3 regions of the Lentibacillus sp. JNUCC-1 genome follow, and region 1 is predicted to be linked to each of the others. Evidence: predicted binding sites of a transcription regulator. Region 1 holds the regulator's gene; each other region holds the start of a gene.

Region 1 (10,943 bases):
TCAAGCTGACACCCAGATTGTTGAGCACCCGGGCTGCAACCCCTTCACCTTCGCGAATTAACCCAAGTAATATATGCTCTGTTCCAACGTAAGAATGACCCAGTTTTCTCGCCTCGTCCTGTGAGAGTTCAACAACCTTCTTGGCTCGTGGTGTGTAATGAATCGTCTGCATAGGCTGCTTCCCTTTGCCAATCAGCTTCTCTACTTCTTCCTGGATTTTTTCGGTTTCAAGACCTATGGACTGCAGTGCTTTAGCAGCGATCCCGTCACCTTCGCGGATCAGACCAAGTAGAATATGTTCTGTTCCTATATTGCTGTGACCAAGTCTGACAGCTTCTTCCTGTGATAAAGCAAGTACTTTTTGTGCTCTTTCAGTAAAACGACCAAACATCATAGTGCATTTCCTCCTGTCTATTGATCTAACTCGATACGTTCCCGAATCAATGTTGCACGCAATATGTCACGCTCATTCGGTGATAACTTTTTGTTGGCATACTGTTGTAGAAAACCGGGCTGGATAAGAGTCATAAGTTCATTTAAAATCGGCTGCTTCACATTTTGAATGATACCCAGATCAATGCCGAGCCGAACGTCTGAAATACAATTTGCAGCCTCTTTGGATTCTATAATCCGGCTATGCTCCAGAACCCCGTAGGAACGAAAAATACGGTCTTCCAGCCGGGCTTCTGACTGTTCCTGCAGCTGTGTTCTGGCACGGCGCTCATGTTCAATCAATTGTTGTACGACACTTTGCAAGTCCGCGACAATGTCCTGTTCGCTCTTCCCCAGCGTGATTTGATTGGATATTTGAAAGATGTTACCCAGTGCCTCACTGCCTTCACCATATATCCCTCTTACTACAAGACCAAGTTGGTTGATCGCCGGGATCATACGATTAATCTGCTGTGTGAGTGCAAGAGCAGGGAGATGCATCATGACTGATGCACGCATGCCTGTGCCAATGTTTGTCGGACAGCTGGTTAAATAGCCTCTCGTTTCATCAAATGCATAATCAACTTTCTTCTCAAGCCAGTCATCAAGTTCAAAAGCTTTCTCAAGCGCCTGATCAAGCTGAAAGCCAGGGAAATAAAGCTGCATCCGAATATGATCCTCTTCGTTAATCATAATAGAAACTTGCTCATTTTCGGATATCAATGCGCCTGAGACATGGTCATGCTCAATCAGATGCGGGCTGATGAGATGCTTTTCCACTAAAACACGCTTTTCTACAGGAGATAGGTCCTGGATAGGTACAAAATTAAAATCATCATAATCCTGAAATGATACATGATCATAGGTGTTTTTCATAAACTCAGAGACTTCTTCAAGCTCGTTTTTCTCTGCGACAATAGGAAAAGGCACACGAACAAAATTTCTCGCCAAGCGGATCCGGCTGCTGAGTACAATATCACTGTCCGGACCGCCTTTTCGCATCCATGGACTGATCGCTTCATTCATAAAGTTTTGGAGTGTCATGCACCATCACCTGCTTCTCCGTCTCGAATTGTTTGTTCAAGCTCCTTAATCTTATCTCTGACCAGTGCGGCGTCTTCAAATGCCTCTTGTTCAATCAATGACTTTAATTCGCTTTTATAGGCGTCCAGCTGTTTTTTCGTATGCAGATCGCCTCCGCGCCTCTTGGGTATTTTACCGTGATGTTGTGTGTTGCCGCTATGTACCCGACGGAAAATGGAATCAAGGCGGTCATTGAATGTTTCATAGCATTTGGCACAACCAAATTTGCCAGTCTGTTTAAACTGGGAGAAGGTCATGCCACACTTTTCACACTGAAGCGTTTGTATGGGTTGGAAAGGCTGGGCACCTTGTTTCTTAGAGTTAACCGGGTAAGAATCAAAATTAAACAAACCTGAAAGGAGATGATGCAGAGAGTAACCTTCTTCCGGATAACCCATATATCCTTTTTCCTTGGCACATTGCTCACACACATGCCGTTCTGTCGTTTCACCATTAATGACCTGTTTTAAATGCAGTGTAGCCGGTCGCTTCTGGCATTCCTCGCATTGCATATGAGTCCCTCCCTATCTGTTTGAGTATTTTAAGGTGGTTAGCATGGCACTTAGAATACGCGCTCTTGCTTCGTCCCGAACAGGCAAGGGGAAAAGCAGTGTATTTCTGTCAATCGCACTTGCCGCCATTTTAGCCTCTCGTTCGGTCATAATCTCTTCTTCCAATAAACGTTCCAGAATGTCAATCGCAGCTTGCTGTGTCACGGCTGGGTTAATCATGCCAATGATTTCATCAATCAGTTCAGCTTTGTCCTGATATGTGATGCGGATAATCCGTATATAGCCTCCTCCACCACGTTTGCTTTCTACTATATATCCCTTTTCCACTGTAAAACGTGTATTAATCACATAATTTATTTGAGAAGGCACACATTGAAACTGATCAGCAATTTCACTGCGTTTGATTTCAATGACACCTTTCCCTTTTGATTCAAGGACTTTCTTTAAATACCTTTCAATCACATCAGAAATGTTACTCATAAACTTTCCTCCTCTAATCCTATGAGCAAAACAATGATGTTTTGACTTTGACTAACTTTGACTATGCATTTATTATACGACAAAATTGGTCTGTTGCAAACTGATTACTTTTAATCATTTTAGACACACATGTTAAAAACAAACCCTCTTATCGGAAAAAAGTAAAGACATTTCAACCTCATTCACTATCGTTAACGGTCCGGATCGCTTCAACTTTTGAAATGTCATTTATTAAAGCAACCGTGTTAACATCTGAACCACGCTCATACTTAATAATAATTTGTTTGCTGTTTTGTGATTCGTTAACGATCTCCATTCGCTTAATCGATACTTGATAACCTTCCAAGACTGAAATAAGGGCATTGATTTCTATGTCATCGTCCGCAAATATTTCAATAGCTTTGGAACGCTTCTTTTTTATAATCTTATTTTCAATGTTATTTAGAAAACCAAGGCTCAGTAATATAAGCAAAGTTGTATAAATTGCAGTGCTGTACATGCCCATGCCTACAACAAGCCCCAGTCCAGCCACAGCCCATATGGAAGCCGCCGTTGTCAGGCCGCGTATCGTACCGCCGTATACAATAATCGTTCCCGCCCCTAAAAAACCAATACCACTGATCACATAGGAGGGAATTCTTGCTGGGTCAAATCTGATATTATCATACGCATCAATAAGTGACTGAAAGCCATAAAGAGACAGCAGCATCATCAAGCACGCACCAATCCCGACTAATATATGCGTCCGAAAGCCGGCAGAATGATTCTTGAGTTCACGCTCAAAACCAATCAACCCTGAAAGCAGCAGCGCAATCAGGATCCTTAATGCGATAACTGAAAAATGCTGATCAAGGTACTGCTCAAACAATGCATTCACCTCCCCACTTTATAAACCATCCTAAAAATATGTATTAAGCGATACAATTATATATATGTTATACAAAAATAAACGATGATTGTCTCTTCAACGTCTATATAACCATTCCCATATTGATTTGAATATGCACCATATATTTCCCCAAAAGCAAACTAAAAAAACATCCAGATTACAATTATAATTGTAATCTGGATGTTTTGATGCCTGGCGGCGACCTACTCTTGCAGGGGCGATGCCCCAACTACCATCGGCGCAGAAGAGCTTAACTGCTGTGTTCGGCATGGGAACAGGTGTGACCTCTTCGCTATTGCCACCAGACCTTTATGCTGTTTTAAGGACAAGAACTATTATAAGCATTTTAATCGAAAAATGCAAGTTCTTTTTTAAATTTGTACCCTGAAAATCAAATAAGAGGTCAAGTCATCATCGTACTTTACGCTAGTTAAGTCCTCGATCGATTAGTATCTGTCAGCTCCACGTGTCACCACGCTTCCACACCAGACCTATCAACCTCATCGTCTCTGAGGGATCTTACTCACTCGAAGTGATGGGAAGTCTCATCTTGAGGGGGGCTTCATGCTTAGATGCTTTCAGCACTTATCCTTGCCACACGTAGCTACCCAGCTATGCTCCTGGCGGAACAACTGGTACACCAGCGGTGTGTCCATCCCGGTCCTCTCGTACTAAGGACAGCTCCTCTCAAACTTCCTGCGCCCACGACGGATAGGGACCGAACTGTCTCACGACGTTCTGAACCCAGCTCGCGTACCGCTTTAATGGGCGAACAGCCCAACCCTTGGGACCGACTACAGCCCCAGGATGCGATGAGCCGACATCGAGGTGCCAAACCTCCCCGTCGATGTGAACTCTTGGGGGAGATAAGCCTGTTATCCCCGGGGTAGCTTTTATCCGTTGAGCGATGGCCCTTCCATGCGGAACCACCGGATCACTAAGCCCGACTTTCGTCCCTGCTCGACTTGTAGGTCTCGCAGTCAAGCTCCCTTCTGCCTTTGCACTCTGCGAATGATTTCCAACCATTCTGAGGGAACCTTTGGGCGCCTCCGTTACCTTTTGGGAGGCGACCGCCCCAGTCAAACTGCCTGCCTGACACTGTCTCCGGACCGGATCACGGTCCTGGGTTAGAATGGTCGTACAGCCAGGGTGGTATCCCACCGGTGCCTCCACGTAAGCTGGCGCTCACGCTTCCAAGGCTCCCACCTATCCTGTACAAGCTGTACAAACATTCAATATCAGGCTACAGTAAAGCTCCACGGGGTCTTTCCGTCCTGTCGCGGGTAATGCGCATCTTCACGCATAGTATAATTTCACCGGGTCTCTCGTTGAGACAGTGCCCAAGTCGTTGCACCTTTCGTGCGGGTCGGAACTTACCCGACAAGGAATTTCGCTACCTTAGGACCGTTATAGTTACGGCCGCCGTTTACTGGGGCTTCAGTTCTACGCTTCGAGCCCGTAGGCTCTAACGCGTCCCCTTAACCTTCCAGCACCGGGCAGGTGTCAGCCCCTATACTTCGCCTTTCGGCTTCGCAGAGACCTGTGTTTTTGCTAAACAGTCGCTTGGGCCTATTCACTGCGGCTCCTCCTTAAAGGAGCACCCCTTCTCCCGAAGTTACGGGGTCATTTTGCCGAGTTCCTTAACGAGAGTTCTCCCGCTCACCTTCGGATTCTCTCCGCGCCTACCTGTGTCGGTTTGCGGTACGGGCACCTGTGACCTTGCTAGAGGCTTTTCTTGGCAGTGTGGATTCAGACACTTCGGTACTCAATTTCCCTCCCCATCACAGATTGGGATTGTTGGACGGATTTACCTATCCAACTCCCTCGCTGCTTGGGCGCACACGTCCATCGGTGCGCTTGTCCTATCCTCCTGCGTCCCCCCATCGCTCAAACGGTCACGAGGTGGTACAGGAATATCAACCTGTTGGCCATCGCCTACGCCTTTCGGCCTCGGCTTAGGTCCCGACTAACCCTGAGAGGACGAGCCTTCCTCAGGAAACCTTGGGCTTTCGGTGAAAGAGATTCTCACTCTTTTTTCGCTACTCATACCGGCATTCTCACTTCTAAGCGCTCCACCAGTCCTCACGGTCTGACTTCACAGCACTTAGAACGCTCTCCTACCATTGTTCGAAGAACAATCCGCAGCTTCGGTGATACGTTTAGCCCCGGTACATTTTCGGCGCAGTGTCACTCGACCAGTGAGCTATTACGCACTCTTTAAATGGTGGCTGCTTCTAAGCCAACATCCTGGTTGTCTGTGCAACGCCACATCCTTTTCCACTTAACGTATACTTTGGGACCTTAGCTGGCGGTCTGGGCTGTTTCCCTTTCGACTATGAACCTTATCACCCATAGTCTGACTCCCAAGCATAAGTATCCGGCATTCGGAGTTTGACTGAATTCGGTAACCCGATGAGGGCCCCTAGTCCAATCAGTGCTCTACCTCCGGTACTCTGATCTTGAGGCTAGCCCTAAAGCTATTTCGGAGAGAACCAGCTATCTCCGTGTTCGATTGGCATTTCACCCCTACCCACACCTCATCCCCGCATTTTTCAACATACGTGGGTTCGGGCCTCCTGTCAGTGTTACCTGACCTTCACCCTGGACATGGGTAGATCACACGGTTTCGGGTCTACGACTACATACTCAAACGCCCTATTCAGACTCGCTTTCGCTGCGGCTCCGTGTCTACCACTTAACCTTGCATGCAATCGTAACTCGCCGGTCCATTCTACAAAAGGTACGCCGTCACCCATTAACGGGCTCCGACTACTTGTAGGCACACGGTTTCAGGTTCTCTTTCACTCCCCTTCCGGGGTGCTTTTCACCTTTCCCTCACGGTACTGGTTCACTATCGGTTACCAGGGAGTATTTAGCCTTGGGAGATGGTCCTCCCGGATTCCGACGGAATTTCTCGTGTTCCGCCGTACTCAGGATCCACACCGGAGGCTGCTTCTTTTCGACTACCGGGCTGTTACCGTCTTTGGCTGATCTTTCCAGATCGATTCGTCTAACAAACAGCTTTGTAACTCCATATGGTGTGTCCTACAACCCCGACAGGCAAGCCTGCCGGTTTGGGCTGATTCCGTTTCGCTCGCCGCTACTTGGGAAATCGCTTTTGCTTTCTCTTCCTCCGGGTACTGAGATGTTTCAGTTCCCCGGGTCTGCCTCACACATCCTATGTATTCAGATGTGCGTACTGTTCCATTACGAACAGTGGGTTCCCCCATTCGGAAATCCCCGATTCAAAGCTTACTTACAGCTCCCCGAGGCATATCGGTGTTAGTCCCGTCCTTCTTCGGCTCCTGGTACCAAGGCATCCACCGTGCGCCCTTATTCACTTAACTGGCGTGTTTTATTTCAATGAATAAACATACGATTTATTTGATGTCTTGATTGCTCTTATTTGATTTTCAAGGTACAAAGTTTCGAGAGATTTGCTCCCTCAAAACTGAACAAACAAACGAAGTGATGTCTTTCCGTTAATTTAGCTGTGATGCCGTTTGACGGGCATCTATGCTAGATATCCTTAGAAAGGAGGTGATCCAGCCGCACCTTCCGATACGGCTACCTTGTTACGACTTCACCCCAATCATTGGCCCCACCTTCGGCGGCTGGCTCCATAAAGGTTACCCCACCGACTTCGGGTGTTGCCAACTCTCGTGGTGTGACGGGCGGTGTGTACAAGGCCCGGGAACGTATTCACCGTGGCATGCTGATCCACGATTACTAGCGATTCCTGCTTCATGCAGGCGAGTTGCAGCCTGCAATCCGAACTGGGAATGGTTTTATGGGATTTGCTACACCTCGCGGCTTCGCTGCCCTTTGTACCATCCATTGTAGCACGTGTGTAGCCCAGGTCATAAGGGGCATGATGATTTGACGTCATCCCCACCTTCCTCCGGTTTGTCACCGGCAGTCACCTTAGAGTGCCCAACTGAATGCTGGCAACTAAGGTTAAGGGTTGCGCTCGTTGCGGGACTTAACCCAACATCTCACGACACGAGCTGACGACAACCATGCACCACCTGTCACTCTGTCCCCGAAGGGAACACGCTGTCTCCAGCGCTGGCAGAGGATGTCAAGACCTGGTAAGGTTCTTCGCGTTGCGTCGAATTAAACCACATGCTCCACCGCTTGTGCGGGCCCCCGTCAATTCTTTTGAGTTTCAGCCTTGCGGCCGTACTCCCCAGGCGGAGTGCTTAATGCGTTAACTTCAGCACCAAGGGGCGGAAACCCCCTGACACCTAGCACTCATCGTTTACGGCGTGGACTACCAGGGTATCTAATCCTGTTTGCTACCCACGCTTTCGCACCTCAGCGTCAGTTACAGACCAGAGAGTCGCCTTCGCCACTGGTGTTCCTCCACATCTCTACGCATTTCACCGCTACACGTGGAATTCCACTCTCCTCTTCTGCACTCAAGCCCTCCAGTTTCCAATGACCGCTCACGGTTAAGCCGCAAGATTTCACATCAGACTTAAAGGACCGCCTGCGCGCGCTTTACGCCCAATAATTCCGGACAACGCTTGCCCCCTACGTATTACCGCGGCTGCTGGCACGTAGTTAGCCGGGGCTTTCTGGTCAGGTACCGTCAAGGCGCCGCCCTATTCGAACGGCACTTGTTCTTCCCTGACAACAGAGCTTTACGATCCGAAAACCTTCATCACTCACGCGGCGTTGCTCCGTCAGACTTTCGTCCATTGCGGAAGATTCCCTACTGCTGCCTCCCGTAGGAGTCTGGGCCGTGTCTCAGTCCCAGTGTGGCCGATCACCCTCTCAGGTCGGCTACGCATCGTCGCCTTGGTAGGCTCTTACCCCACCAACTAGCTAATGCGCCGCGGGCCCATCTGTAAGTGATAGCCAAAGGCCATCTTTTATCCTCTCACCATGCGATGAAAGGTGTTATCCGGTATTAGCTCCGGTTTCCCGGAGTTATCCCAGTCTTACAGGCAGGTTGCCCACGTGTTACTCACCCGTCCGCCGCTCGATCCACAGGCGCATGCCCCGAAGGGCAATTGCCTGCTTCACGCGCTCGACTTGCATGTATTAGGCACGCCGCCAGCGTTCGTCCTGAGCCAAGATCAAACTCTCCATAAAAGTTTGGGTGTTCATCGACACCAATCGATGAACGGTCTTAGCTTCTTAAAAAATTGATTCAGGGTTTAAAGTTTAAAACTTCTTACCTCTGACATCTGTTTTACAGACATCTGCTTCGTTGTTTGTTCAGTTTTCAAGGAACAAAATTGTTATGCGCTCTTGGAACGCTTAAACATTATATAACGCGTGACACATTGTGTCAAGAGTTAATTTGGTGGAGCCTAGCGGGATCGAACCGCTGACCTCCTGCGTGCAAGGCAGGCGCTCTCCCAGCTGAGCTAAGGCCCCTTAAAATGGTCGGGAAGACAGGATTCGAACCTGCGACCCCTTGGTCCCAAACCAAGTGCTCTACCAAGCTGAGCTACTTCCCGTATAAATGGCGCGCCCGAGAGGAGTCGAACCCCTAACCTCTTGATCCGTAGTCAAACGCTCTATCCAATTGAGCTACGGGCGCATTTTTATGGTGCCGAGGGCCGGACTCGAACCGGCACGGTAGTAACCTACCGCAGGATTTTAAGTCCTGTGCGTCTGCCAATTCCGCCACCCCGGCTAGACGCTTGCGCATAAAATGGAGCGGAAGACGGGATTCGAACCCGCGACCCCCACCTTGGCAAGGTGGTGTTCTACCACTGAACTACTTCCGCTTAAAACTAATAAAATGCGGGTGGAGGGAGTTGAACCCCCACGTCCGAAGACACTAGATCCTAAGTCTAGCGCGTCTGCCAATTCCGCCACACCCGCTTGATGGTGAGCCATGGAGGATTCGAACCTCCGACCCTCTGATTAAAAGTCAGATGCTCTACCGACTGAGCTAATGGCTCTTTTTCTTAATGGTGCTATATTTAAACCTGCAAAGTTTATTGCAATAAAAAACACCACATTAAGTAAGTGGTGCCGGCCAGAGGACTTGAACCCCCAACCTACTGATTACAAGTCAGTTGCTCTACCAGTTGAGCTAGGCCGGCTAAATGATAATTTGAAGTTTTGAAATTGGGTGGCTTAAATGGTGGAGGATGCAGGGTTCGAACCTGCGACCCCTTGCTTGTAAGGCAAGTGCTCTCCCAGCTGAGCTAATCCTCCATAAAACTTGCCTGGCGGCGACCTACTCTTGCAGGGGCGATGCCCCAACTACCATCGGCGCAGAAGAGCTTAACTGCTGTGTTCGGCATGGGAACAGGTGTGACCTCTTCGCTATTGCCACCAGACCTTTATGCTGTTTTAAGGACAAGAACTATTATAAGCATTTTAATCGAAAAATGCAAGTTCTTTTTTAAATTTGTACCCTGAAAATCAAATAAGAGGTCAAGTCATCATCGTACTTTACGCTAGTTAAGTCCTCGATCGATTAGTATCTGTCAGCTCCACGTGTCACCACGCTTCCACACCAGACCTATCAACCTCATCGTCTCTGAGGGATCTTACTCACTCGAAGTGATGGGAAGTCTCATCTTGAGGGGGCTTCATGCTTAGATGCTTTCAGCACTTATCCTTGCCACACGTAGCTACCCAGCTATGCTCCTGGCGGAACAACTGGTACACCAGCGGTGTGTCCATCCCGGTCCTCTCGTACTAAGGACAGCTCCTCTCAAACTTCCTGCGCCCACGACGGATAGGGACCGAACTGTCTCACGACGTTCTGAACCCAGCTCGCGTACCGCTTTAATGGGCGAACAGCCCAACCCTTGGGACCGACTACAGCCCCAGGATGCGATGAGCCGACATCGAGGTGCCAAACCTCCCCGTCGATGTGAACTCTTGGGGGAGATAAGCCTGTTATCCCCGGGGTAGCTTTTATCCGTTGAGCGATGGCCCTTCCATGCGGAACCACCGGATCACTAAGCCCGACTTTCGTCCCTGCTCGACTTGTAGGTCTCGCAGTCAAGCTCCCTTCTGCCTTTGCACTCTGCGAATGATTTCCAACCATTCTGAGGGAACCTTTGGGCGCCTCCGTTACCTTTTGGGAGGCGACCGCCCCAGTCAAACTGCCTGCCTGACACTGTCTCCGGACCGGATCACGGTCCTGGGTTAGAATGGTCGTACAGCCAGGGTGGTATCCCACCGGTGCCTCCACGTAAGCTGGCGCTCACGCTTCCAAGGCTCCCACCTATCCTGTACAAGCTGTACAAACATTCAATATCAGGCTACAGTAAAGCTCCACGGGGTCTTTCCGTCCTGTCGCGGGTAATGCGCATCTTCACGCATAGTATAATTTCACCGGGTCTCTCGTTGAGACAGTGCCCAAGTCGTTGCACCTTTCGTGCGGGTCGGAACTTACCCGACAAGGAATTTCGCTACCTTAGGACCGTTATAGTTACGGCCGCCGTTTACTGGGGCTTCAGTTCTACGCTTCGAGCCCGTAGGCTCTAACGCGTCCCCTTAACCTTCCAGCACCGGGCAGGTGTCAGCCCCTATACTTCGCCTTTCGGCTTCGCAGAGACCTGTGTTTT
Region 2 (10,943 bases), on a different contig from region 1:
CGACCATTCGTCCAAGATACATCACCCCCACCCGATCGCTAATGTGCTTCACAACGCTTAAATCGTGTGCAATAAAGACATATGTCAGGTTAAACTGATCACGCAGTTCTTCCATAAGGTTCAAAATTTGTGACTGCACTGAGACATCAAGTGCTGATACGGGCTCATCACAAATGATCAACTTGGGATTATTGGCGAGTGCCCGCGCAATCCCGATCCGCTGCCGCTGCCCACCGCTGAACTGATGGGGATACCGTGAGGCATGGTAAGCATCAAGTCCCACGACCTCGAGAAGTTCCTGGACACGAGTTTTTCGTTGTTCAGCAGACTTCATGCCGTGAACGAGTAACGGCTCACCGATAATTTTTTCCACAGTATGCCTTGGATTTAACGAGGCATATGGATCTTGAAATATGATTTGCATATCGCGCCTCAGCAGACGCATCGTTTCATCATTAAGCGTCGTAACCTCATGCCCGTCATACGTGACTTTTCCTTCTGTTGGTTCAATCAACCTGAGTAAAGACTTGCCTGTTGTAGACTTACCACAGCCGGATTCTCCTACGATCCCAAGAATCTCGCCTTCCATCACCTCAAAGGAAACATCATCTACTGCCTTTACTTGCCCCACATTTCGCCCAAAAACCCCGCCTTTAATCGGAAAATATTTTTTTAGATGTTCAACTTTCAGTAATGGCTGTGTCATGTGTCCCCACCTCTTTATCTCCTTCATTTAAAAAGCACCGGCTTGTACGCCCATTACCAATATCATATAAAGGCGGACTTTCTATAAAACAGCGATCAAATGCATATTCACAACGTGGCGCAAACCTGCAACCGATCATATCTGGTTTCGGTTTGGGTACAGTTCCTGGTATGGAATACAATTTTTGCTCTTTCTTTTTCATATTGGGTAATGAACGGATCAGTCCCTTTGTATAGGGTTGCTGCGGATCCTTTAAAATCTCGCGGGTCGTTCCCTCCTCAACGACTTGCCCCGCATACATGACCACAACCCGGTCACATATTTCAGCCACCACACCTAAGTCGTGGGTGATGAGCAATATCGCAGTATTCAAATCCTCATTCAGCTGACGCATCAAATCAAGAATTTGCGCCTGTATTGTGACATCAAGTGCCGTCGTCGGTTCATCGGCTATAAGCAATTCAGGACGACAGGACATCGCCATCGCGATCATCACCCGTTGGCGCATGCCACCGGATAATTGGTGAGGATATTCATCCACAATCTCCTTGGCCCGGGGAATGCCGACCTGATTAAGCAGCTCAATCGCACGGGCCTTTGCATCTTTCTTTTTCAACTTTTGATGGAGTGTGATCGCTTCGATTAATTGATTTCCAATGGTGAACAGCGGGTTAAGAGATGTCATCGGTTCCTGAAAGATCATAGCAATCTCATTCCCGCGAATTTTCCTCATCTCTTTTGCAGATGTTTGTACAAGATTTTTTTGCTTAAAGTAAATATCGCCCCGACGATTCGGCCAGGCGGATTCGGAATGAGCTGCATTACAGAAAGAGACGTGACACTTTTCCCACTGCCAGATTCACCGACCACACCAACAATTTCCCCCTCGGCGACATTCAAGCTCACCCCATCAACTGCCGGAATAACGCCTTTGTCGGTAAAAAAATGGGTATGCAGATCCTTTATTTCCAGTACATGTTTTGTCAAAATGGTTGCCTCCCCCTAATCCTGACCTGTGACGCGTTTATTCAAGTCTATTAAACAAGGGGTTGAGTTATGTCTATGATTTTGAACAACTTGAAGAGGAATATTCTTAGAGGGGCAATAACTGTAATAATTGTTGAAGCTTTAGAGAGGGATGGTTAGCACGCACCTCATTATTCGGGATGCTGAGGCCCGTTTTTTATGGCGCTCGTCCTCTTATTTGGGGCGCTTAGCCCTGTTTTTGTGGCGCTCGCACTCTTATTTGGGGCGCTTGGTCCTGTTTTTGTGGCGCTCGCACTCTTATTTGGGGCGCTTAGCCCTGTTTTTGTGGCGCTCACACTCTTATTTGGGGCGCTTGGTCCTGTTTTTGTGGCGCTCGCACTCTTATTTGGGGCGCTTAGCCCTGTTTTTGTGGCGCTCACACTCTTATTTGGGGCGCTTGGTCCTGTTTTTGTGGCGCTCGCACTCTTATTTGGGGCGCTTAGCCCTGTTTTTGTGGCGCTCACACTCTTATTTGAGACGCTCAGGCAGCAAGAGCATCTCTTTATGCAGAGGGTGCATCTCAATAAACGAAAAAAACCGCGATGTCTTAATGACATCACGGTTTTTTGTTTAAGTTATGCTTATTCAGGTTTTTTTGTTAGAACTTTGTCGATCAAGCCATAATCAACAGCTTTATCTGCGTCCATGAAGTTATCACGGTCTGTGTCACGCTCAATGACTTCAAGCGGCTGACCCGTACGCTCTGAAAGAATCTTGTTCATCTTTTCTTTCATCTCAATGATGCGGCGTGCATGAATTTCAATATCGGTTGCCTGACCTTGTGTGCCGCCGAGTGGCTGGTGGATCATAACTTCACTGTTAGGCAGGGAGTAACGCTTGCCTTTCTCACCAGCTGCCAAAAGAAACGCACCCATTGATGCAGCCATGCCAGTGCAAATGGTTGATACATCTGGTTTAATAAACTGCATCGTGTCATAAATCGCCATCCCGGCAGTAATGGAGCCACCTGGTGAGTTAATGTAAATTGAAATATCTTTTTCAGGATCTTCTGCTTCCAAGAACAAAAGCTGTGCTACGATTGAGTTTGCCACATTGTCATCTATTCCACTGCCAAGCATGATGATGCGGTCTTTTAACAGACGTGAATAAATATCATAGGCACGCTCACCGCGATTCGTTTGTTCAATAACTGTAGGTATCAGATTCATAAGGTATTTCCTCCTTGTATCTAAACTGTTAATCCATAGGATCTATTTTCATCATAACCAATAGGTCAATAATGGTCAAACGATACGTTTCAGATTTTTATGTACCTAATCTGAACGACACATTCATCATACCCATTCTTTGCCAAATCTAATCTTTTTTAAAAAAGACTTGTCTTATGGATTCATAAACGATATAATATCCTATGTGTCCGAAAAGACATCCATTCATGCGCCCGTAGCTCAGCAGGATAGAGCGATGGTTTCCGGGACCATGTGCCGGGGGTTCGAATCCTCCCGGGCGCGCTTATATTCAATAATCAAAGCAAGAGCTGCAACCTATGTGGCTCTTGTTTTTTATTTAAATAGGTCTATAAAACGTTTTTTGTGTAAGGCACAATATAAGCACAATATAAGTAAACTGCGAACTAACTTATGACTGCCACTTGCAACCGCTCGGGGAAAACACTCCGCGTCCAGTGGGCGCTGATGAGCCTCCTCGCGCTGCGCGCTCCGGGGTCTCATCTAGGCTTTTGCTCCCACGGGAGTCTCCGTGTTTTCCCCGAGCTAGGTTAGAGGGTATAAATGTCCCAGATGAATATATGTGCAGGACCGTCCAAGCCATTGACTAACATAGAGTGATTGGAGCGGAGGGAAGTCGACTCCTGCGGGAACAGCACGAGTCCGAAGACCCCACAGCGAGCGGTTTTTGCGAGCGAGGAGGCTGAGGCCGTGCCCGCGGAAAGCGACTTCCCGTAGCGGAAATCACGACGCTCTCACAAACATATATGGTTCAATTTAGATATATCGGAAATTTTGCATGCGATATCGGAAATTCTGAGAGGTATATCGGAATTTTTGAAGTGTATATCGCCGTTTTCAACTCATATTTCAGAAAATCACATGAAATTGCTATATAAGCCGTAACATAAAACTTCCCCGAGAACTTTTATGTAGGTTTATAAAGTTTTCACTGGTTCACAGTTTGGGTCAACTTTTCATTAAAGGAGACTCTGATGGCTGCCCTCGTGCTTTAAAATGTCTCACAATATAAATTCTTTTCTCTATGTAAATCAGCTCCAGTTCTACCGCTTAAGAAGGTAATTTTTTAATACATATTTAGGTTTAAAACCAGCCTTAAGATACACATGGTTAGCCAGGCTATTCGAATTCTCCACGGTTAATGTGACTTCATTGATCTGTGGATATGAGAACATTTCCGATAATGTTTCTTTTAATAACATCGTGCCCAATCCTTTATTTTGAAATTCACTAGCAATGGCAATGTACTCCAAGGAAGCCTCACCCATTTCGGTATCAATTTCAAAATAGGCATAGCCTTGTATCTCATTAGATTCTGTCTTAAGTAGCCGTAACACATGGTCATTGCTGAGTCCATCTTTAATTGTTGCTGCGTCATAGTATGTATCTGGGAAAATTCCATTATGTATTTTTTCAAATGCTTGAAAATCACTCCGGACAAATGGCGTGCTTTTCATCACACCAACATCCTCAAAATCCTTCTTTGTAATTTGCAGAGTTAAATGCTCGCCTTTCTCTTCCGCTTTTATCTCATCCATGAACAATTGTTGTTGAGTATTTTCTTTATTAATGAAAAATTGAAAGGTCTCCACTGCCGGATTCGCATGTAACAAGTGGGCCCATAATTCATTTTGTTTTTCTACAGAAGATGTTTGATTAAACGGCCCCCACACCTCTGCAGTCATCCCGTCTATATCCAAGCCAATAGCTGCCAAGATCACTCCACTATCATTCCTGCAGACAAAAAAATTCACATCGCCTCCATCACCGATAAAGTCATCTTTCAATGTCTGATGTATTTCCTCCGGCTTTTCACCGCAAAAGCCTATGTGGGATGTCTTCTCCTTATTCATTTGGGCTAAAAACAGAGATAACGTCTTAAGATCTTTAGCTTTTTCTATTGTTGTATTCATTATTCTTTCTTCACCCACCTGTTATAACTTAATCCTTCCAAGTTACTCTTTATAACCTAAACTCTCTTATTAGGTCCGTCTAGGTTGCATATCTTTTACCAGCCTTAATGCTTGTTCCGTAGAATCAATTAGAGAGACTTCCCTTTTTTCTTTTCTTAACTCTAAAGCCTTCACAAAGCATTCTTCGGCATCATCCAGCCTTGCCAATTCCAAAAGACATTTCCCTTTATGCTGCAATGCAAAATCTAAGTATGCATTAACATTGTTGGCTTCACACTTATCTAAAGCGGCGTTGAATAGGTCTAATGCCTTGTGATGTTGTTGATCGTATTTAAAAGCCTCACCCAACCGAATTAATGACACGATTTCTCTTGTAAAATTTCTTTCCTCGACTGCAAGGTTAAGAGAATATGACAAACAATCAATAGCTTTCTTTGTTTGAGCGTCGATCCTGTATAAGTTGCCTAAAGCTCCATGTAAAAAATAGTGATGATCTTCACTGCTTCTCTTTAAGAAATCTTCTGCCTCACTAATTAAGCTACGTAGCTTTAAAGGATCAGATGCTTTTTCGCGAAGGTACTTATATTCGTCAAAATAAATAATCTCATTTATAGCGAGGAGTTTTTTTCTAAAATCTGCTATATTTATTTTCATTCCCCCTTTAATCCCACACTTCAAATACTTCAGTATCTAAACCACACACCAAATAGCAAACAAGAGCAGACTTTTTTAGTCTACTCTCAATTTGAGTTTCACTTTCCCGCTATAGCTGGAATTTTATGATCTGGTTCAGAAGATAGCTGCAGCTTATCCCACAAACGCAATAAGATGTTCCATTGCTTCTGTTTCGTCCGGACCATCTGCAACAATGGTCATTTCTTCCCCTTTTCCAATGGCCAGGCTCATTATTCCCATGATGCTTTTTGCATTAACCTGACGTTCATCTTTTTTAAGATACAAATGTGCTGAAAATCGGTTGGCTTCCCGGACGAATTGTGCTGCTGGTCTTGCCTGTAAACCTGTTTCCAGTTGTATGGTTACTGTTTTTTCAATCACTTCATTAACCCCTCCCAAAAGAAACCGCTATCATATTGACTGATGAAGGTCTTTGACAACCTTCATGGTACATCTTTATGCATGACAGTTAATTCTGAATTAGCGCTCATTATATCATGGTTAGGAGAAAGATGGAATTACAATTTCATTAAATTTTAAACTCTTTCGCCCTGCCGTACTTTTTCGGCAAATGCATCAATCTTTTTCAACCGGTGATTGACACCAGACTTCGATATTTTGCCGCCTGATACGAGCTCACCAAGCTCTTTAAGTGAGACATCCTGATGTTTGACACGCAGCTCTGCCATTTCATGAAGTTTCTCGGGCAAAGCGTCCAGTCCAACTGTTTCATCAATCAATTTAATATTTTCGATTTGCCGGAAAGCCGCTCCGATGGTCTTGTTTAAATTGGCGGTTTCACAGTTCACCAACCGGTTAACAGAATTGCGCATGTCTCTTACGATGCGGACATCTTCAAATTTAAACAAGGCGTTATGGGCTCCGATGATGTTCAGGAATTCAGTGATTTTCTCAGCTTCTTTTATATAGCAAATATAGCCATTTCTTCGTTCGAGTTTGCGGGCACGCAGGTCGAATTGATTTAAACAGTCACAAAGCGCCTCATTATGCGATTCGTGAAAGTTGAAGATTTCGAGGTGATACGAAGAAGTCTCGGGGTTGTTCACCGAACCACCTGCTAAAAAGGCGCCCCGCAGATACGATTTACTGCAGCATTGATTTTGTAAATACGTATCTGAAATGGATTTATTGAATTGCAATGACTCCCGCATTATGCCCAGGTCACCGAGCACCCGCTCTACGTCTTTTACCATTCGGACAATATATACGTTATTTTTCTTGAGCTTCATTTTCTTCCGGACGAGCAATTCAACCGGTAGATCGTACAGCGTTTTAATCAACGTATAAATGCGTCTGGCAATTGCAGCATTCTCTGTTTGCACATCCAAAACATAACGTTGTTTGGATAGAGAAATGGCCCCGTTCATGCGGATAATTGCTGCGAGTTCAGCCTGAGCGCAACAGTTTTTAACGTCAACGCCTGTTAATTCTTTCTTAATTTCAGAAGCGAATGACATATGGACCACCTCCGTTCTTTATAGACATCTAGGTCCGTTTAATCAATGAATATAATAAAGCAGCTATTTTATCCGTATCGTGGCGTAATGTTGGTCTGTCTGGGCGGATAATGTCCCCTTCAATGACCCGGAGACCCAATGACAATAAACGATCGATATCGTATTCAACAGGGGCTGCATTTTCTTCAGCATATACATCCCTGATTTGTTTGCTGATGGGCTCGTTATGTACCACAATCGCATCCAAACAGTCTGTTCCGACATGATCATAGATCGCCTGAACATGATCTGCTGCAGTATATTCGGTCGTTTCTCCTGCCTGTGTCATCACATTGCACACATAAACGACTTGTCCATTTGCCTGCCTAATGGCCTCGTCAACCCCCGGAATGATCAAGTTAGGCATAATACTTGTATATAAGCTACCGGGAGAAATCACAATTAAATCAGCTTTTTCAATGGCTCTGATCGCATTAGGAAACGGCTGAATCGGTTCCGGCTGTAAAAAAACACGCTCAATATGTTTATTGGCAGCAGGAATATTTGACTCGCCTGATACAAGGGTGCCGTCAACCATTTTCGCATGCAAAGATATGCTTTCATTGGAGATGGGGTAAATTTTGCCTTTGACGTTCAAAACACGCGATATTTCTTTGATTCCTGTGTAAAAGTCGCCTGTTACAGACGTCATGGCGGCAAGTAACAAGTTCCCCATGGAATGACCTGACAAGCCGTTTCCAACTGCAAAACGGTGCTGAAATAATTCAAGCAGCATTGGTTCAGCATCTGACAGAGCAGCAATCACGTTTCGGATATCACCGGGGGCCGGAATAGACATTTCCGAGCGCAACCTGCCTGTACTGCCCCCATCATCGGCCACGGTCACAAGTGCGCTTAATTGAATCGGCAAATCTTTTAGGCCTCTGAGCAAAACTGGCATTCCGGTTCCCCCGCCAATGACCACCACCCGTGGTTCGTTGGGGTTCCTCATATCTAGTGCCCCTTTCTTTTATCAATGTCCCGATGTGTAATGTGCGTAATATAGGTATTGGATAGTTGTTTGGCAAAATACTCCGCCAGTGCAACAGAGCGGTGTTGTCCACCCGTGCAGCCGATGGCGACCACAAGTTGGGATTTTCCTTCTCGTTTATATTGCGGCATCATAAATTGCAAGAGATCCAGCACCTTTTCATTAAACTTCTGGGTATCGGACCATTTAAATACATAGGACGCAACATCTTTATTCATTCCTGTTAATGGCTGCAAGTGACTGACATAATGCGGGTTCGGTAAAAAGCGGACATCAAACACAAGGTCCGCATCAATTGGAATCCCGTATTTAAATCCAAATGACACCATATGGACTGAAAAAATATTTTGTTCTTTTTCTTTATAATCTTTCAGGATTTCCTCACGCAATTCTTTAGGCTTAAGTTCGGTGGTATCAATAATACGCTGGGCTCTGCCCTTTAATTCGTCAAGAAGCTGTCTTTCCAGTTCGATGCCTTGTAAAGGTAGGCCACCTTTCGCCAATGGATGGGATCTGCGCGTCTCTTTATAGCGGCTGACGAGTGCCTCATCCTTGGCATCAAGAAAGAGGATCTGTTCATCTATCCAGCTTTCATGGCTTAAAATATCCAAAGAATCAAAGAGTGTGTCAAAAAACTCCCGTCCTCTGAGATCCATTACGAGGGCTACTTTTTGGATGTTATTCGAAGCATCCCGCATTAAATCAAGAAATTTAGGCAACAAGGCCGGTGGCAGATTGTCGACACAATAAAAACCCAGGTCTTCAAAACTCTGCACAGCCACTGTTTTTCCGGCGCCTGACATACCGGTAATAATCACCAATTTTGTTTCATTTTCTTTTTGTGTCAACACAAATCCGCTCCTTAATATCCAGATGGATCAAGACGCATCTCTATTAATGAATATTGATCTGTATAATCAAATGAACCGTAGAGCATGCCTTTGGAATGCAGGGCATGTTTATAGATGCTTCTGTCTCCTTCAGCCATCGGCAATGTGTGCACTTGATCTTGTGGCACCCACACCAATTCTCCCTCTCTGCACACTTCAGCAAGTTCTCCTTTAAACGTATCACAAATAAATGTGAACATCATCCATTCCTGCAGTAATTCTTTATTGGAATAAACGTTAAACGTAAATGCGCCCATCAGTTTCGGATCTTCGAGTTCAAGAGCTGTTTCTTCTCTAAACTCCCGTGTTACCGATTCTTTAATGGTTTCACCTTGTTCCATTTTCCCGCCTGGGATAGCGTACCAGCCCCGGCTCGGTTTTTTCAGCAGTAAAATATGGCCCTCATTCAATAGTATGCAATTTGTTACCCGCTGCATGCTTATCACCTTTTCGATTTTAAGACCTATTCGTTGTGGATCTAACATAAGATCCTATACTTATTATACAATGAACCGAAATAAATCGCCATTGGAGGAAGACCCCGCCGGCCATTGCAGGCAAAAAAAGACGCAGGTATGAGCTACCTGCGCCAAACGATATATTAATTAAAAGGGGGTCAATTAATTACTTATATTGTACCCCATTTATATTTCGTGCGTATTACAGCAGCGTTAAGATGAAATTACTTTTACAGAACTGCTTACATCGCGGCTGATTTTTCTTGTTCTTTCAATTCTTCGATATAAGCTTGAGCGGCTTCTGCTGCAATGCTTCCGTCTCCAGTAGCTGTTACAATTTGACGGAGTTCTTTGTCGCGAATGTCCCCAGCAGCATATACACCCGGCACACTCGTTTCCATTTTTTCATTCGTAGGGATATAACCTTCCTCATCAAGAATGCCGAGATTTTTGTATGGGGCACTGAGCGGAACCATTCCGATATAAATAAATACACCGTCAATGTCGTGGTCATACGTTTCATCTGTTTTACGGTTTCTCAAAGTAACGCTGGAAACTTTGCCGTCAGGGCCGTTGATTCTTTCGGCAACTGTATTCCAAATGAAATCAATTTTTTCGTTATTAAATGCGCGATCCTGAATGATTTTCTGAGCACGCAATTCATCTCTGCGGTGAACAATTGTAACTTTCTTAGCAAACTTAGTCAGATAAATGCCCTCTTCAACTGCAGAGTCGCCCCCGCCAATCACAACCAGGTTCTTGTCTCTGAAAAAGGCACCATCACAGACTGCACAATAAGAGACACCGCGGCCGCTTAGTTCTTCTTCACCGGGAATACCAATTTTCTTATGCTGAGCGCCTGTGGTAATGATCAGCACTTTGGTGTGATATTCTTTTTTTCCGGCTTTAACAGTCTTGTAGCTGCCATGGTCCTCCACATCAACAATATCACCATAAGCATATTCTGCGCCGAATTTCTTAGCATGTTCAAACATTTTATTAGACAAGTCAGGTCCTGAAATATAATCAAATCCAGGGTAGTTTTCCACGTCTTCCGTGTTGGCCACTTGCCCGCCTGGAATACCGCGCTCGATCATCAATGTGTCGAGATTCGCTCTTGAAGCATATACAGCTGCTGTCATACCAGCAGGACCAGCTCCAGCAATAATAACGTCATAAATCCGTTCCTCGGACATAAAAAATCGCCCCTCTTTCTCTTTATTTCATCAGACTATCATCATACTACCGCCCTGAAATACCTGCGTCCACTTATTTGCTCACAGTGTTGCGAATGGCACTTTTTCCTTCTTCAATTGCGGGTGAACCCGGCATCCTTCAGCCCAAAGTTCCACGGCTTGCTCTATTTTTCCGAGTGCAGCGGCACTCCTTGTATACCATCTATAATATGATGGACTGTTGATATGTGATTTGACAAGGCTTTTAAATCGTACATAGGCAGCCTCATGACAGTCAACCCTGCCCAAGGTCACTGCTAAACGTAATTTTTGCTGTTCATGAATCGGATATACCGTTAGTAATGTCTGTATATAAGCTTCATA
Region 3 (10,943 bases), on a different contig from region 1:
CATTGCCGTTTTCCATTATTATGATCATGATGGGCTTATCGTTTATGAAATCCGCACGGCAGGAAATTAAGAAGAAAGAATGAAAGAACACGCGCGGCATTCGTATGCTGCGCGTGTTCTTTCAGGTTTTTAACAGTCTGAGCCCGTTTAGGATGACAAGGATGGTGCTGCCTTCGTGCCCAATGACGCCAAGTGGTAAGTCAATGACTTGCATGAAGTTGGATGCGATCAGGAGAAGAATAACGCCAAGTGAAAAGTAGACATTTTGCTTAACGATTCTGTTCATCCGCTGTGACAGTTTTCTGGTTTGGGTAATTTTGGACAGATCGTTCTTCATCAAAACCATGTCAGCTGTTTCAAGCGCGACATCTGTGCCTTCCCCCATGGATACGCCGAGGTCGGCTGTTGCCAGGGCTGGCGCGTCATTAATACCGTCACCAATCATAGCCACGCTGCTGTACTTTTCCTTCAAGGCTTTGACTTCTGTCACTTTATGTTCGGGCAGACATTCCGCTACAAATGAGTCGATGCCGGTTTCTTCGGCAATCACCCTGGCCGTTTCAGGATTGTCGCCTGTCAGCATAACGGTATGAATGCCTTGTGATTTCAGGTTGGCAATGGCTGCTTTGGCATCCTCTCTTACAGTGTCCTTAAGAGCGAATAGGGCCACAAGTTCTTGATCACGCTGGACAAAAACCAATGTCTTTCCTTCTCTGGCTAATTTCGCAGCTGCTGCGTTTTGAAATTGATCAGCGTCATGAGTGCCAATAAATGAGGCGTTTCCGATGCGCCATTCATGACCTTCTGCAACAGCTGAGACCCCGTTGCCGCTGTGTGTTTTCATATTATTTACTTGAATGGGAGCAGATTTTCCCGCAGATTGCTCTTTATATCGCGTGATGGCTTGTGCCAATGGATGTGTAGATTCTTCCTCGATTGCGCCTGTAATGTTGATGACATCGTCCCGGTCTACATCCGGGTGGACCAAAACATCTGTCACAACCGGTTTGCCGTTTGTTAATGTGCCTGTTTTATCAAAAGCGATCGCCTTCACATGGTCAAGGTTTTCCAGGTGGACACCGCCCTTAAACAAGACCCCGGCTTTTGCGCTGTTTGAGATCGCAGACAGGGTTGCCGGCATGATCGAGGCAACCAGGGCACAGGGTGAAGCGACCACAAGCAGGATCATTGCCCGGTAAATGCTATCAGTCAAGGACCATCCCAAAACGAGGTAAGGCAAGAACATCATAACAGCAACGACGGCGAGGACGATTTTTACATACAGTCCTTCAAATCGTTCGATAAACAGTTGGGAAGGGGACTTCTCATCTTGTGCGGATTGAACAAGCTGAATGATTTTCTGGAAGAGTGTTTCATCGGCTGTCTTAGTAATTTCAACTGTAATGGTGCCATCAAGCGCTACAGTTCCGGCAAACACATCGGCCTGTTTTGTTTTCTCTACAGGAAGGGATTCTCCGGTTATCGCACTTTCATCAACAGCGGTGGTTCCGGTAACGATTCTTCCATCTGCAGGGATGCGTTCACTTGCCCGCACCAGAATGTGATCGCCAATGGCCAGCTCAGAGACATGCACAGTGCGGTTTCCTGCTGAATCGAGCAGCAAAGCAGTTTCCGGCTGCATATCAACCAAGGATGAGATTTCCTTATGACTCTTATTCATGGTATAGGTTTCCAAAGCACCCGAAAGCGCGAAGATGAATATGAGGATCGCACCCTCCGTCCAGTAGCCGATGATCGCGGATCCAATTGCAGCGAGAAACATAAGTAATTCCACATTGAGATCTCGTTCTTTAATCGTTTCGGTAATCCCTTCTTTTGCTTTGGCATAGCCTCCGATGACAAAGGCGGTAAGGTGCAGTCCAACCCATACCTGATGTGACAGCTGCTGTTCAAATGACCATGCAACCAAGATGATCACACCGCTTATTATGGCGGCCAGCAACTCCCAATGAATGTTCATCCGTTTGAACACACTTTGCTTCTTCTGTTGGTTTTCCGGCTTTTTTTCAGTTGACATATAGCCCTCGGCTTGAGCTTCCATTGATAATACCCTCCTGTAATTGAGAATTGTTTTCATTGTAATTGAGAATGCAAATCACTATTAACTAACATTAAAACCTATAAACACAGTGCTTATGCAACCTATTTATAATTATTATAAACTGATATATAGTTTATATTACCATTTAAAAGTTATAAGTCAACACAAAGAGGACCTATTTCTAAAAAACATGATAAATGCCTGTCAGATGCAAATGGTTGGCAGTCATAGTAAGATGAAAGAAAAGAAGATTGGAGTGCTTAGTAATGTCAAATGGAAAAATGACGTATATGATGAAAGACCAAGGCGTTCGAACTGAATTGTCATACGGAGAATTGAATATTGCAGGTGATGAAACATATGGATTTCGTCCTTATCAGTTACTTGTTTCCTCTGTTGCAGCCTGCAGCAGTTCCGTTTTCCGCAAAATCCTGGAGAAGCAGCGGGTTCAACTGGCTGACATGACAACCACTGCAGAAGTGGAGCGGAATCCAGATGAAGCCAATCGCATCGAGAAAATCAGTCTTGAATATACAGTTAAGGGCTATGATCTTGATCCCGAAAAACTTCATAAGAACATGGCGCTTGCCCGTAAAAACTGCTCAATGGTGCGCTCTGTTGAAGGCAGTATCGAAATTGAGGAGAGCCTCAATATTATTCAATTAAGTCAGTAAGTATAAAAATCATGTGCCTGAAAAAACTATAGGAAAATGAAAGGACTGTGGCACATGATTAAAATGAAGTTTTGGAGTGCGTTTTTCCTTGTGTTCCTAATGCTGTTTGGTCTATCACAGGCAGCTTTTGCGAAAGAAACGGAAGAAAAAAGCAAGGAGAAAGATGAATATGCGGTTCCGGATCATGTTTTAAACATTGGCAAAGAGAACACGTATCCCAATTCCGGTGAAGATCAGGAAGTGGTGGAACCCAGTGGATCTACAAAAGAACTGCTGGATGACTTGGATATGGACATCGACAACCCCGAACTGATCAAGCTGCTGAATGAATCTGACATTGACCCGTCCCCGATCGGCTTCGGCTATCGTGGTATGGTGTACATCGGGCGCTGGGCGCTCAATTACGAATCTGAAGACACGACCATCAACTGGGAGTATCAGCATGTCAATACGAATGAGTTGAACAATATTGGCGGAGATACAGGTCAAAAAATGAGTTATAATCAGAACGAGCAAAAAGATGTTAAAGGCGCCTTAACCGGCAAAATTTCTGATGCTGAAGATGTGAAAAGAATGATGCTGATGAAAGCTGCACACAAAACCAAGCTTTCATTAGCTTTCCAGACAACGATCGGCAAGAATACGAAAAAAGGGAATTCCTATAATATCCCGGTTAAGAAAGCAGCGGAGCTTCAGGCATACGCTCCGGCTGTCAGTGAAAAAGGGCAAGTGACATTTGGCGAGGTGTACTTTCAGTTGAAGGGCACAAAAAAATCACTCGTCATCAAAAATGTCACCAAACAAGGCATCGGCGCCTGGATCCCAATTGAAGACCACCTCTCATTCGCCTTCCAACTCAATTAGTATACACACGCGCTGCACAAAACGTCCCACCAGACAAGCAGCGCGTTTTGTGTTTGCACGAAACCCCTTCACAGACCCTGATCGTGTGTAAGCTTTGCTGTCGTAGAAGACACAAACAGCGGCAGAGAGAAAACTGGAAATGACTGCTTCTGGCAACCGCTCGGGGAAAACACTGCGCTTTCCGCGGGCGCTGCTGAGCCTCCTCGCGCTACCGCACTCCGGGGTCTCACCGAGGCTTATCCTCCCGCTGGAGTCTCCGTGTTTTCCCCGAGCTTAGAGAGAGGGGGTAATTCAGTAACACTTGTGTGAGCAGAACCGCCCAAGCACCTTTTAATGCAGAGTGATTGGAGCGGAGGGAAGTCGACTCCTACCATGAAAATTAAATCTCTTAAGAATCGCAAAAAGACAATATTTAAGTAGACGCAGCTCATGTTTTTTAAAAAAACTAAGATGAGAGCGTCGCTGTATTGGTGCATTTAGGTTAGTATGATAATGTGTTCTTGATCTCCTTCCTAAGACATACGGCATCCGTTATTTATTAAGGCTGGCGCAACAACCAGAATAGGGTTAATCTACCATGAGTGCTTCCCGAATGGGAGCAACAATAAGTGATGCGCCGTGGTCGAAGGAGTCAGACTGCGGGTAGGGCTCTAAGGCACCAAGGAGTATCGACCTTCCTCATCCAGCCGTAGCACTAGTATCGCCACCCTACATCTATTTTCATCCCCTTGTGGTGTATAGCGCTTTTCGCGATACATGGTTGACTGCGGGAACAGCACGAGTCCGAAGACCCCACAGCGGTGGTCTTTCCGCGAGGAGGCTGAGGCCGTGCCCGCGGAAAGCGACTTCCCGCAGCGGAAATCACGGTTCCCTCATGAACTTATACAGGTTTTATTCCTCCCACATAAATTACAGCCATAAATTACAGCTTGCTGAAAAAGTTTTTTGAGTGGGTATTTGTACTAGAGGATTTTTAAAAAAAGGGGTTGACGGTTTCACTTTATTACTTTATCATGGTAAAGTAATAAAGTGAGAGATTGAGAGGGGAAGTCGTCTTATGGAATGGGTTGTTATTGTATCTGTATTGGTTATGACCGTATTAAGCTTGTTAAGGGTTAACGTGATTATTGCAATCATTGCCGCAGCACTCACTGCAGGGTTGATGGCTGGTCTGTCAATGGTGGACTCAGTCACAATGCTCGTGAATGGAATGGGAGGACAGTCTGAAACAGCGCTCAGTTATATTTTGCTTGGGGCCTTTGCCGTTGCCATCAGCTACACAGGCATTACGTCAATTCTTGTTCGTCAGCTCATCAAAATATTAACAGGTAAACGGATTTTGCTGCTGTTCGTCATCGCAGGCGTTGCATCATTATCTCAAAACCTTGTACCTGTGCATATTGCATTTATACCTATATTAATCCCACCGTTGCTAAAGTTATTTGACGACATGCAAATCGATCGCCGGGCGGTTGCGACAGCTTTGACATTCGGTTTAAAAGCCCCTTACATTATGATCCCGGCCGGTTTTGGGATACTATTTCATAAAACCATTGTAAAAGGGATGGAACAAAATGGCGTTTCATTATCAATGAGCGATGCCGCTCTGGCTATGCTGATTCCCGGGTCTGGCATGATTGTTGGTCTCGTCATTGCGATTCTTTTCACCTATCGTAAAAAACGGGATCCGATTCCCGGTGCAGGCGGAAGTGATGGGGTAATCATACCTGAAGAAAAAGATGTCACGTTTAATAAAACACATGCTTTAACACTGGTTGCAATCGTCGCTGCACTTGTTGTTCAAATTGTGACGCAGAATTTAATTATCGGTGCTTTGACTGGTCTTGTACTCATGTTTCTCTTTGTCGCTGTTCCGTTCAAAAAAGGCGAGAAAGTTATGGCTGACGGGATCAGCATGATGGGCATGATTGCAATTGTGATGCTTGTTGCCTCAGGATTTGGCAATGTATTGACAGAAACAGGAGCAGTAGATGCTCTCGTAGAAGCGTCTTCAGGCTTCCTGAGTGGAAATAAATCACTTGTTGCGATTGTGCTGCTTTTGGTTGGCTTGCTTGTCACGATCGGTATTGGTTCATCATTTGGCACCATTCCGATTATCGCGGCATTGTTCGTTCCAATCTGTGTTACGGCTGGCTTTTCACCGCTGGCAACTGCAGCTTTAATCGGAACTGCCGGTGCACTTGGTGATGCAGGGTCACCAGCATCTGACAGCACACTTGGACCGACATCTGGGCTGAATGCTGACGGGAAACACCACCACATTTGGGATACATGTGTGCCGACATTTATTCACTTTAACATTCCGCTCGTGATCTTCGGCTGGGCCGGAGCCATGTTATTATAAGTATAAAGTTCAGACCTCCGTTTAAACTAAGCAAAAACGGAGGTCTGTTATGCGCTACGATCATAAACGAATGATATGTGTTGTCCTGAGTGCCTTGTTGCTGCTCTCCATTCTCCCGGTATCCACGGCCATGGGCGCCGGTTATGGCTGGGGCTATAAGAAAAATAACGACCACACCATTCCTGATGTGGGGAAATATAAAGCAATGCTGGATGAGTACGGGGCCTATTATGCTGATCATTCCGGCGATAAAGTCATCTATCTAACCTTTGATAACGGCTATGAAGAAGGGTATACGGGTGATGTGCTTGACGTTTTAAAAGAGGCGAATGTGCCGGCTGCGTTTTTTGTAACAGGGCATTATGTTGAAAGTGAACCAAAATTGGTCAAACGTATGTCTGATGAAGGCCACATCATTGGGAATCACTCATTCCATCATCCAGACTTTACGATTATGTCCAAAGCATCTATTCAAGAAGAACTTGAAAGTCTGGAATCAGCTGTGGCTGAAGTTTCAGGACAGAAATCCATGAAATACTTGCGTCCGCCCCGGGGCACTTTTAGCAAAGATACATTGAAATGGGCGCATGAACTCGGCTATGTCCACGTGTTCTGGTCACTGGCTTTTAAAGATTGGAACACAGATCAGCAGAAGGGGTGGGAATACGCCTATAATCAGGTAATGGATCAGGTTCATCCCGGCGCCATTATGCTGCTTCATGCTGTGTCATCTGACAACGCTGAAGCACTGGCCAAGCTGATCCAGGATCTGAAAAAAGACGGTTACACCTTTAAAAGCCTTGACGAGCTCCTAATAAAAGATCTGCTTCCGGTTGGGTTTTATGAACTTTAATATGAAAAGCTCCATTGCTCCATTTGCAGTGGAGTTTTTTAATGATTTAATAGGAATTTTATTTAAAATGATCAAAAGGTTTGCTATGATTGTAATAAGTTAAAAAGGAGGCTTGCTTGTATGAAGAAAGAAGATCTGCTTGCACCGGACATGTATAACATTGCAATGGAAGTTGAAAAGTATGCCGGCTCCGGGAAAAAAGCGCTCGTTTGGATGGATGATCAAGGCCAGCGTGAAACGGCAACATATGATGAACTGCTGAATGACGTCAATAAAATTGGAAACGTTTTCTTGGAGAAGGGCTTGAATCCAGGTGACAAGATTATGATTATGGTTCCGCGAGTTCTGGCGGCTTACAAGGTATATCTGGCGGCACTTAAAACAGGAATCGTCATCGTGCCGGCCTCGGAAATGCTGAAAACGAAAGATCTTCAGTACCGAATCAGTCACGGGGAAGTGAAGGCTGTTGCAAGCTTTTATCCGTACGTGAATGAATATAAAGGTGTTGAGGAATATGACGAGCTGGTGAAATTTTCAGTTGGCGGGGAGGCAGAAGGCTGGCATGACTTGGATCAGCTGATCGAGTCGGCCTCTGGTGAACTGGCTATGGCGCAGACGACCAAAGACGACATCGCGTTCCTGCCTTATACATCAGGTACAACCGGCAATCCAAAAGGCGTTGTCCACACGCATGGCTGGGGATTTGCACACTTAAAAACAGCAGCTCCCAACTGGCTTGGCATCGAGGAAGGTGACAAGGTGTGGGCAACAGCAGGCCCTGGCTGGCAGAAATGGATTTGGAGTCCGTTTTTATCTGTTCTCGGCAGCGGGGCAACCGGGTTTGTTTACCAGGGGAAATTTGACCCGAAAACATATTTGCAGCTGCTGCAGGATGAGGAGATCAACGTCTTGTGCTGTACACCGACAGAGTATCGCCTGATGGCCAAGGTTGATAATCTAGCAGACTATCAATTGCCAGGACTGCATAGTGCTGTGTCGGCAGGCGAGCCATTGAACGTGGAAGTTATTGACACTTTCCGCAAATATTTTTCAGTGACGGTTCGAGATGGGTATGGTCAGACCGAAAATACATTGCTGTTGGGCATTACAAAAGATATGGACGTGAAGCCGGGCTCCATGGGCAAACCGACGCCAGGCAATGATGTTGCGATTATCGATGAAAATGGCGAGCCGCTGCCGCCAGGAGAAATTGGTGACATCGCTTTGAAACTCGGCAGTCCGGCTCTGTTCCGTGAGTATTATAAGGACACGGAGCGGACGAAAATGTCACGGCGCGGAGAGTATTACGTGACAGGTGACCAAGCTTCCATGGATGAGGACGGCTACTTCTGGTTCGAGGGACGCCGCGACGACATCATCATCAGTTCCGGCTATACGATTGGGCCGTTTGAAGTTGAAGATGCCCTCGTCAAACATTCAGCCGTTCAGGAATGTGCTGTGGTTGGGAAGCCGGATGAGATCCGCGGAACGATTGTTAAGGCGTTTATTGTTTTAAAGCCAGGGGTGTCCGGTGATGCTGAACTTGTTAAAGACCTTCAGGATCACGTTAAACAAATGACTGCACCTTATAAGTATCCGAGAGAAATCAGTTTTATAGAAGAGCTTCCGAAAACCACCTCCGGGAAGATCAGACGGATTGAACTGAGGAAACAAGAACAAATGCAATAACAGACTAGTACCGGTGCCTGAATCCAGGGCACCGGTTTTTTGATGTTTAAAATGAGGTTGGAACGTTAATATATGGAGAGAGAAAAGAAATATCCTTACTAATGGTCCTTTAAACTACGAATCAACTAAGTTTATATGAGAAAGGGCATCGCTCCGAAAATACATTTCGCTTTCCGCGGGCACGGCCTCAGCCTCCTCGCGGAAAGCCCACCGCTGTGGGGTCTTCGGACTCGTGCTGTTCCCGCAGGAGTCTTCATGTATTTTCTCCGCTATATGTGTGCCTCCTATTTTTGTAACGTATATGCTCGGCTAACAGTAGCGAATTGTTCTACTAAAAATAGAATGGATTCTTCCACCACATCTAGATCGGGGAAAACACGGAGACTCCAGCGGGAGGACAAGCCTCGGAGAGACCCCAGCGCGATATAGGGGAAGGAAGGCTAAAACCGCGACGTCAATCGTCACTTCTTCATGACCCACATCCTGTGGGACCGAGGCTCAGCAGCGCCCACGGAAAGCGCAGTGTTTTCTCCGAGCGGTTGCCAGAAGCAGTTTTCTTAAGCTACCCATATTTCTGATTTATGTTTTATATAAATAGAAGCAAGTGTCACAAAGCACATCTTAAAAATATAAGCATAGGGGTTGAAAGTCAAAGAAGGTCAGAGTATAATAAGATTTGTAAGGTCAAAGATAGTCAAAGTCAAACTCAAAACAACTACCTTAACATATTAAAAATACAGGAGGAATGTAAAGATGAACTGTCAAAAATGTGGCATCAATCCAGCAAGTATTAACATGGCAATGCAAATGAACAACCAAAAGATGCAGCTTCATTTATGTCATTCATGCTTTCAAGAAATCCGCGAAGAAATGATGAACTCTGATGGAATGAACAATCCATTTATGGAAGGAGCCGATTTTGCCGGACAATTTCAGGCAAACGGCGGTGCTGCTGGACAGCATCAAGCTGGCACACGTACCAAGCAAAAAGGCAACAAAGGCAACGGCCTGCTTGATCAACTCGGTAAAAACGTTACCGACGCTGCAAAAGCAGGGCTCGTGGACCCGGTCATCGGCCGAGACAATGAAGTTAAACGGGTGATTGAAACGTTGAATCGCCGCAATAAAAACAACCCGGTTCTGATTGGTGAGCCTGGTGTTGGTAAAACAGCCATTGCAGAAGGCCTGGCATTGAAAATTGCTGAAGGTCAAGTGCCTGCGAAATTGATGAACAAGCAATTGTATTTGCTTGATGTGGCTTCACTTGTGGCCAACACAGGCGTGCGCGGTCAATTTGAAGAACGGATGAAGCAATTGATCAGCGAACTGCAGGAGCGTCAAGATGTGATCTTGTTCGTTGATGAAATCCATCTGCTCGTTGGGGCAGGTACCGCAGAAGGTTCGCAAATGGATGCTGGCAACATTTTGAAACCAGCCCTTGCTCGCGGTGAACTGCAACTGATCGGGGCTACCACGTTGAAAGAGTACCGTCAAATTGAAAAAGACGCTGCCCTTGAACGCAGATTGCAGCCCGTTATGGTCAAAGAACCATCGATTGAAGAAGCGACATTGATCTTGCAAGGCATCAAAGATAAATATGAAGCGTTCCATGAAGTGCGCTATTCCGATGACGTGATCCAGGCTTTTGTAACCTTGTCGCAGCGTTACATTCAAGATCGCTTCCTGCCAGACAAAGCCATTGATTTAATGGATGAAGTCGGCTCACGCTTAAACTTGGATAATGCGTCCAAAGATTCTAATGCAATCGAACAGCAAATGAATGAGATTATAAAAGACAAAGAAGCTGCAGCTGAACAAGAGGATTATGAACGTGCAGCCAACTTGCGCTATCAGGAAATCCAGCTGCAGAAGCAACTTGAAAAAGCAAAAGGTGAGGAACAGACCATTGACGTGGAACTGTCTGATATCCAATTGCTGATCGAGGAGAAAACCGGTATTCCGGTTACGAAACTGCAGGCAGATGAACAAGAACAGATGAAGAATTTAGCTGATAACCTTGGTCAAAAAGTGATTGGTCAAGAGTATCCTGTCAGTCAGGTGGCCAAAGCGATTCGCCGCAGCCGCGCTGGACTGAAGTCTAAATATCGTCCGATCGGTTCATTCTTGTTTGTCGGTCCAACCGGTGTCGGTAAAACAGAATTGACCAAAGCACTTGCCGAAGAAATATTCGGATCTCGTGATGCGATGATCCGTCTTGACATGAGTGAGTATATGGAGAAACACACCGTGTCTAAAATCATCGGTTCACCTCCAGGATATGTCGGCCATGAAGAAGCTGGTCAGCTGACAGAGAAAGTCCGTCACAACCCGTACGCTATTATTTTGCTGGACGAAATTGAAAAAGCACACCCAGATGTGCAAAACATGTTCCTGCAAATCATGGAAGACGGGCAGTTGACTGACTCACATGGCCGT

Evidence for each region. Region 1 encodes CtsR, which represses protease genes until heat stress. Its sites were predicted from a motif close to ATGGTCAATAAAGGTCAAACA; they were not measured.
Region 2: a site for CtsR is predicted at 2,963-2,983, ahead of clpP (ATP-dependent Clp endopeptidase proteolytic subunit ClpP). Genes of this name have one in related genera too.
Region 3: a site for CtsR is predicted at 9,188-9,208, ahead of JNUCC1_RS11695 (ATP-dependent Clp protease ATP-binding subunit). Genes of this name have one in related genera too.

What each region holds. Positions count from the first base shown of each region.
Region 1 covers NZ_WHOH01000001.1:1,850,390-1,861,332, reverse strand. The annotation lists gene clpC (ATP-dependent protease ATP-binding subunit ClpC) at 1-394, opposite strand, end outside; gene JNUCC1_RS08650 (protein arginine kinase) at 412-1,476, opposite strand; gene JNUCC1_RS08645 (UvrB/UvrC motif-containing protein) at 1,473-2,027, opposite strand; gene JNUCC1_RS08640 (CtsR family transcriptional regulator) at 2,040-2,507, opposite strand; gene JNUCC1_RS08635 (MgtC/SapB family protein) at 2,686-3,384, opposite strand; rRNA gene rrf (5S ribosomal RNA) at 3,587-3,702, opposite strand; rRNA gene JNUCC1_RS08625 (23S ribosomal RNA) at 3,823-6,743, opposite strand; rRNA gene JNUCC1_RS08620 (16S ribosomal RNA) at 6,930-8,496, opposite strand; tRNA gene JNUCC1_RS08615 (tRNA-Ala) at 8,709-8,784, opposite strand; tRNA gene JNUCC1_RS08610 (tRNA-Pro) at 8,791-8,867, opposite strand; tRNA gene JNUCC1_RS08605 (tRNA-Arg) at 8,874-8,950, opposite strand; tRNA gene JNUCC1_RS08600 (tRNA-Leu) at 8,958-9,046, opposite strand; tRNA gene JNUCC1_RS08595 (tRNA-Gly) at 9,066-9,140, opposite strand; tRNA gene JNUCC1_RS08590 (tRNA-Leu) at 9,156-9,237, opposite strand; tRNA gene JNUCC1_RS08585 (tRNA-Lys) at 9,242-9,317, opposite strand; tRNA gene JNUCC1_RS08580 (tRNA-Thr) at 9,386-9,461, opposite strand; tRNA gene JNUCC1_RS08575 (tRNA-Val) at 9,501-9,576, opposite strand; rRNA gene rrf (5S ribosomal RNA) at 9,586-9,701, opposite strand; rRNA gene JNUCC1_RS08565 (23S ribosomal RNA) at 9,822-10,943, opposite strand, start outside.
Region 2 covers NZ_WHOH01000003.1:637,702-648,644, reverse strand. The annotation lists gene JNUCC1_RS13735 (ABC transporter ATP-binding protein) at 1-706, opposite strand, end outside; partial or broken gene JNUCC1_RS19075 (ABC transporter ATP-binding protein) at 681-1,693, opposite strand; gene JNUCC1_RS13725 (hypothetical protein) at 1,892-2,356, shown strand; gene clpP (ATP-dependent Clp endopeptidase proteolytic subunit ClpP) at 2,314-2,901, opposite strand; tRNA gene JNUCC1_RS13715 (tRNA-Arg) at 3,131-3,204, shown strand; gene JNUCC1_RS13710 (GNAT family N-acetyltransferase) at 3,984-4,853, opposite strand; gene JNUCC1_RS13705 (tetratricopeptide repeat protein) at 4,923-5,507, opposite strand; gene JNUCC1_RS13700 (HPr family phosphocarrier protein) at 5,661-5,909, opposite strand; gene whiA (DNA-binding protein WhiA) at 6,065-7,006, opposite strand; gene JNUCC1_RS13690 (gluconeogenesis factor YvcK family protein) at 7,035-7,997, opposite strand; gene rapZ (RNase adapter RapZ) at 8,000-8,884, opposite strand; gene JNUCC1_RS13680 (NUDIX hydrolase) at 8,899-9,363, opposite strand; gene trxB (thioredoxin-disulfide reductase) at 9,627-10,580, opposite strand; gene JNUCC1_RS13670 (tetratricopeptide repeat protein) at 10,662-10,943, opposite strand, start outside.
Region 3 covers NZ_WHOH01000003.1:261,848-272,790, forward strand. The annotation lists gene JNUCC1_RS11660 (BCCT family transporter) at 1-83, shown strand, start outside; gene JNUCC1_RS11665 (heavy metal translocating P-type ATPase) at 122-2,062, opposite strand; gene JNUCC1_RS11670 (OsmC family protein) at 2,344-2,736, shown strand; gene JNUCC1_RS11675 (YfkD family protein) at 2,791-3,600, shown strand; gene JNUCC1_RS11680 (Na+/H+ antiporter family protein) at 4,658-5,965, shown strand; gene pdaA (delta-lactam-biosynthetic de-N-acetylase) at 6,015-6,818, shown strand; gene mbcS (acyl-CoA synthetase MbcS) at 6,939-8,507, shown strand; gene JNUCC1_RS11695 (ATP-dependent Clp protease ATP-binding subunit) at 9,261-10,943, shown strand, end outside.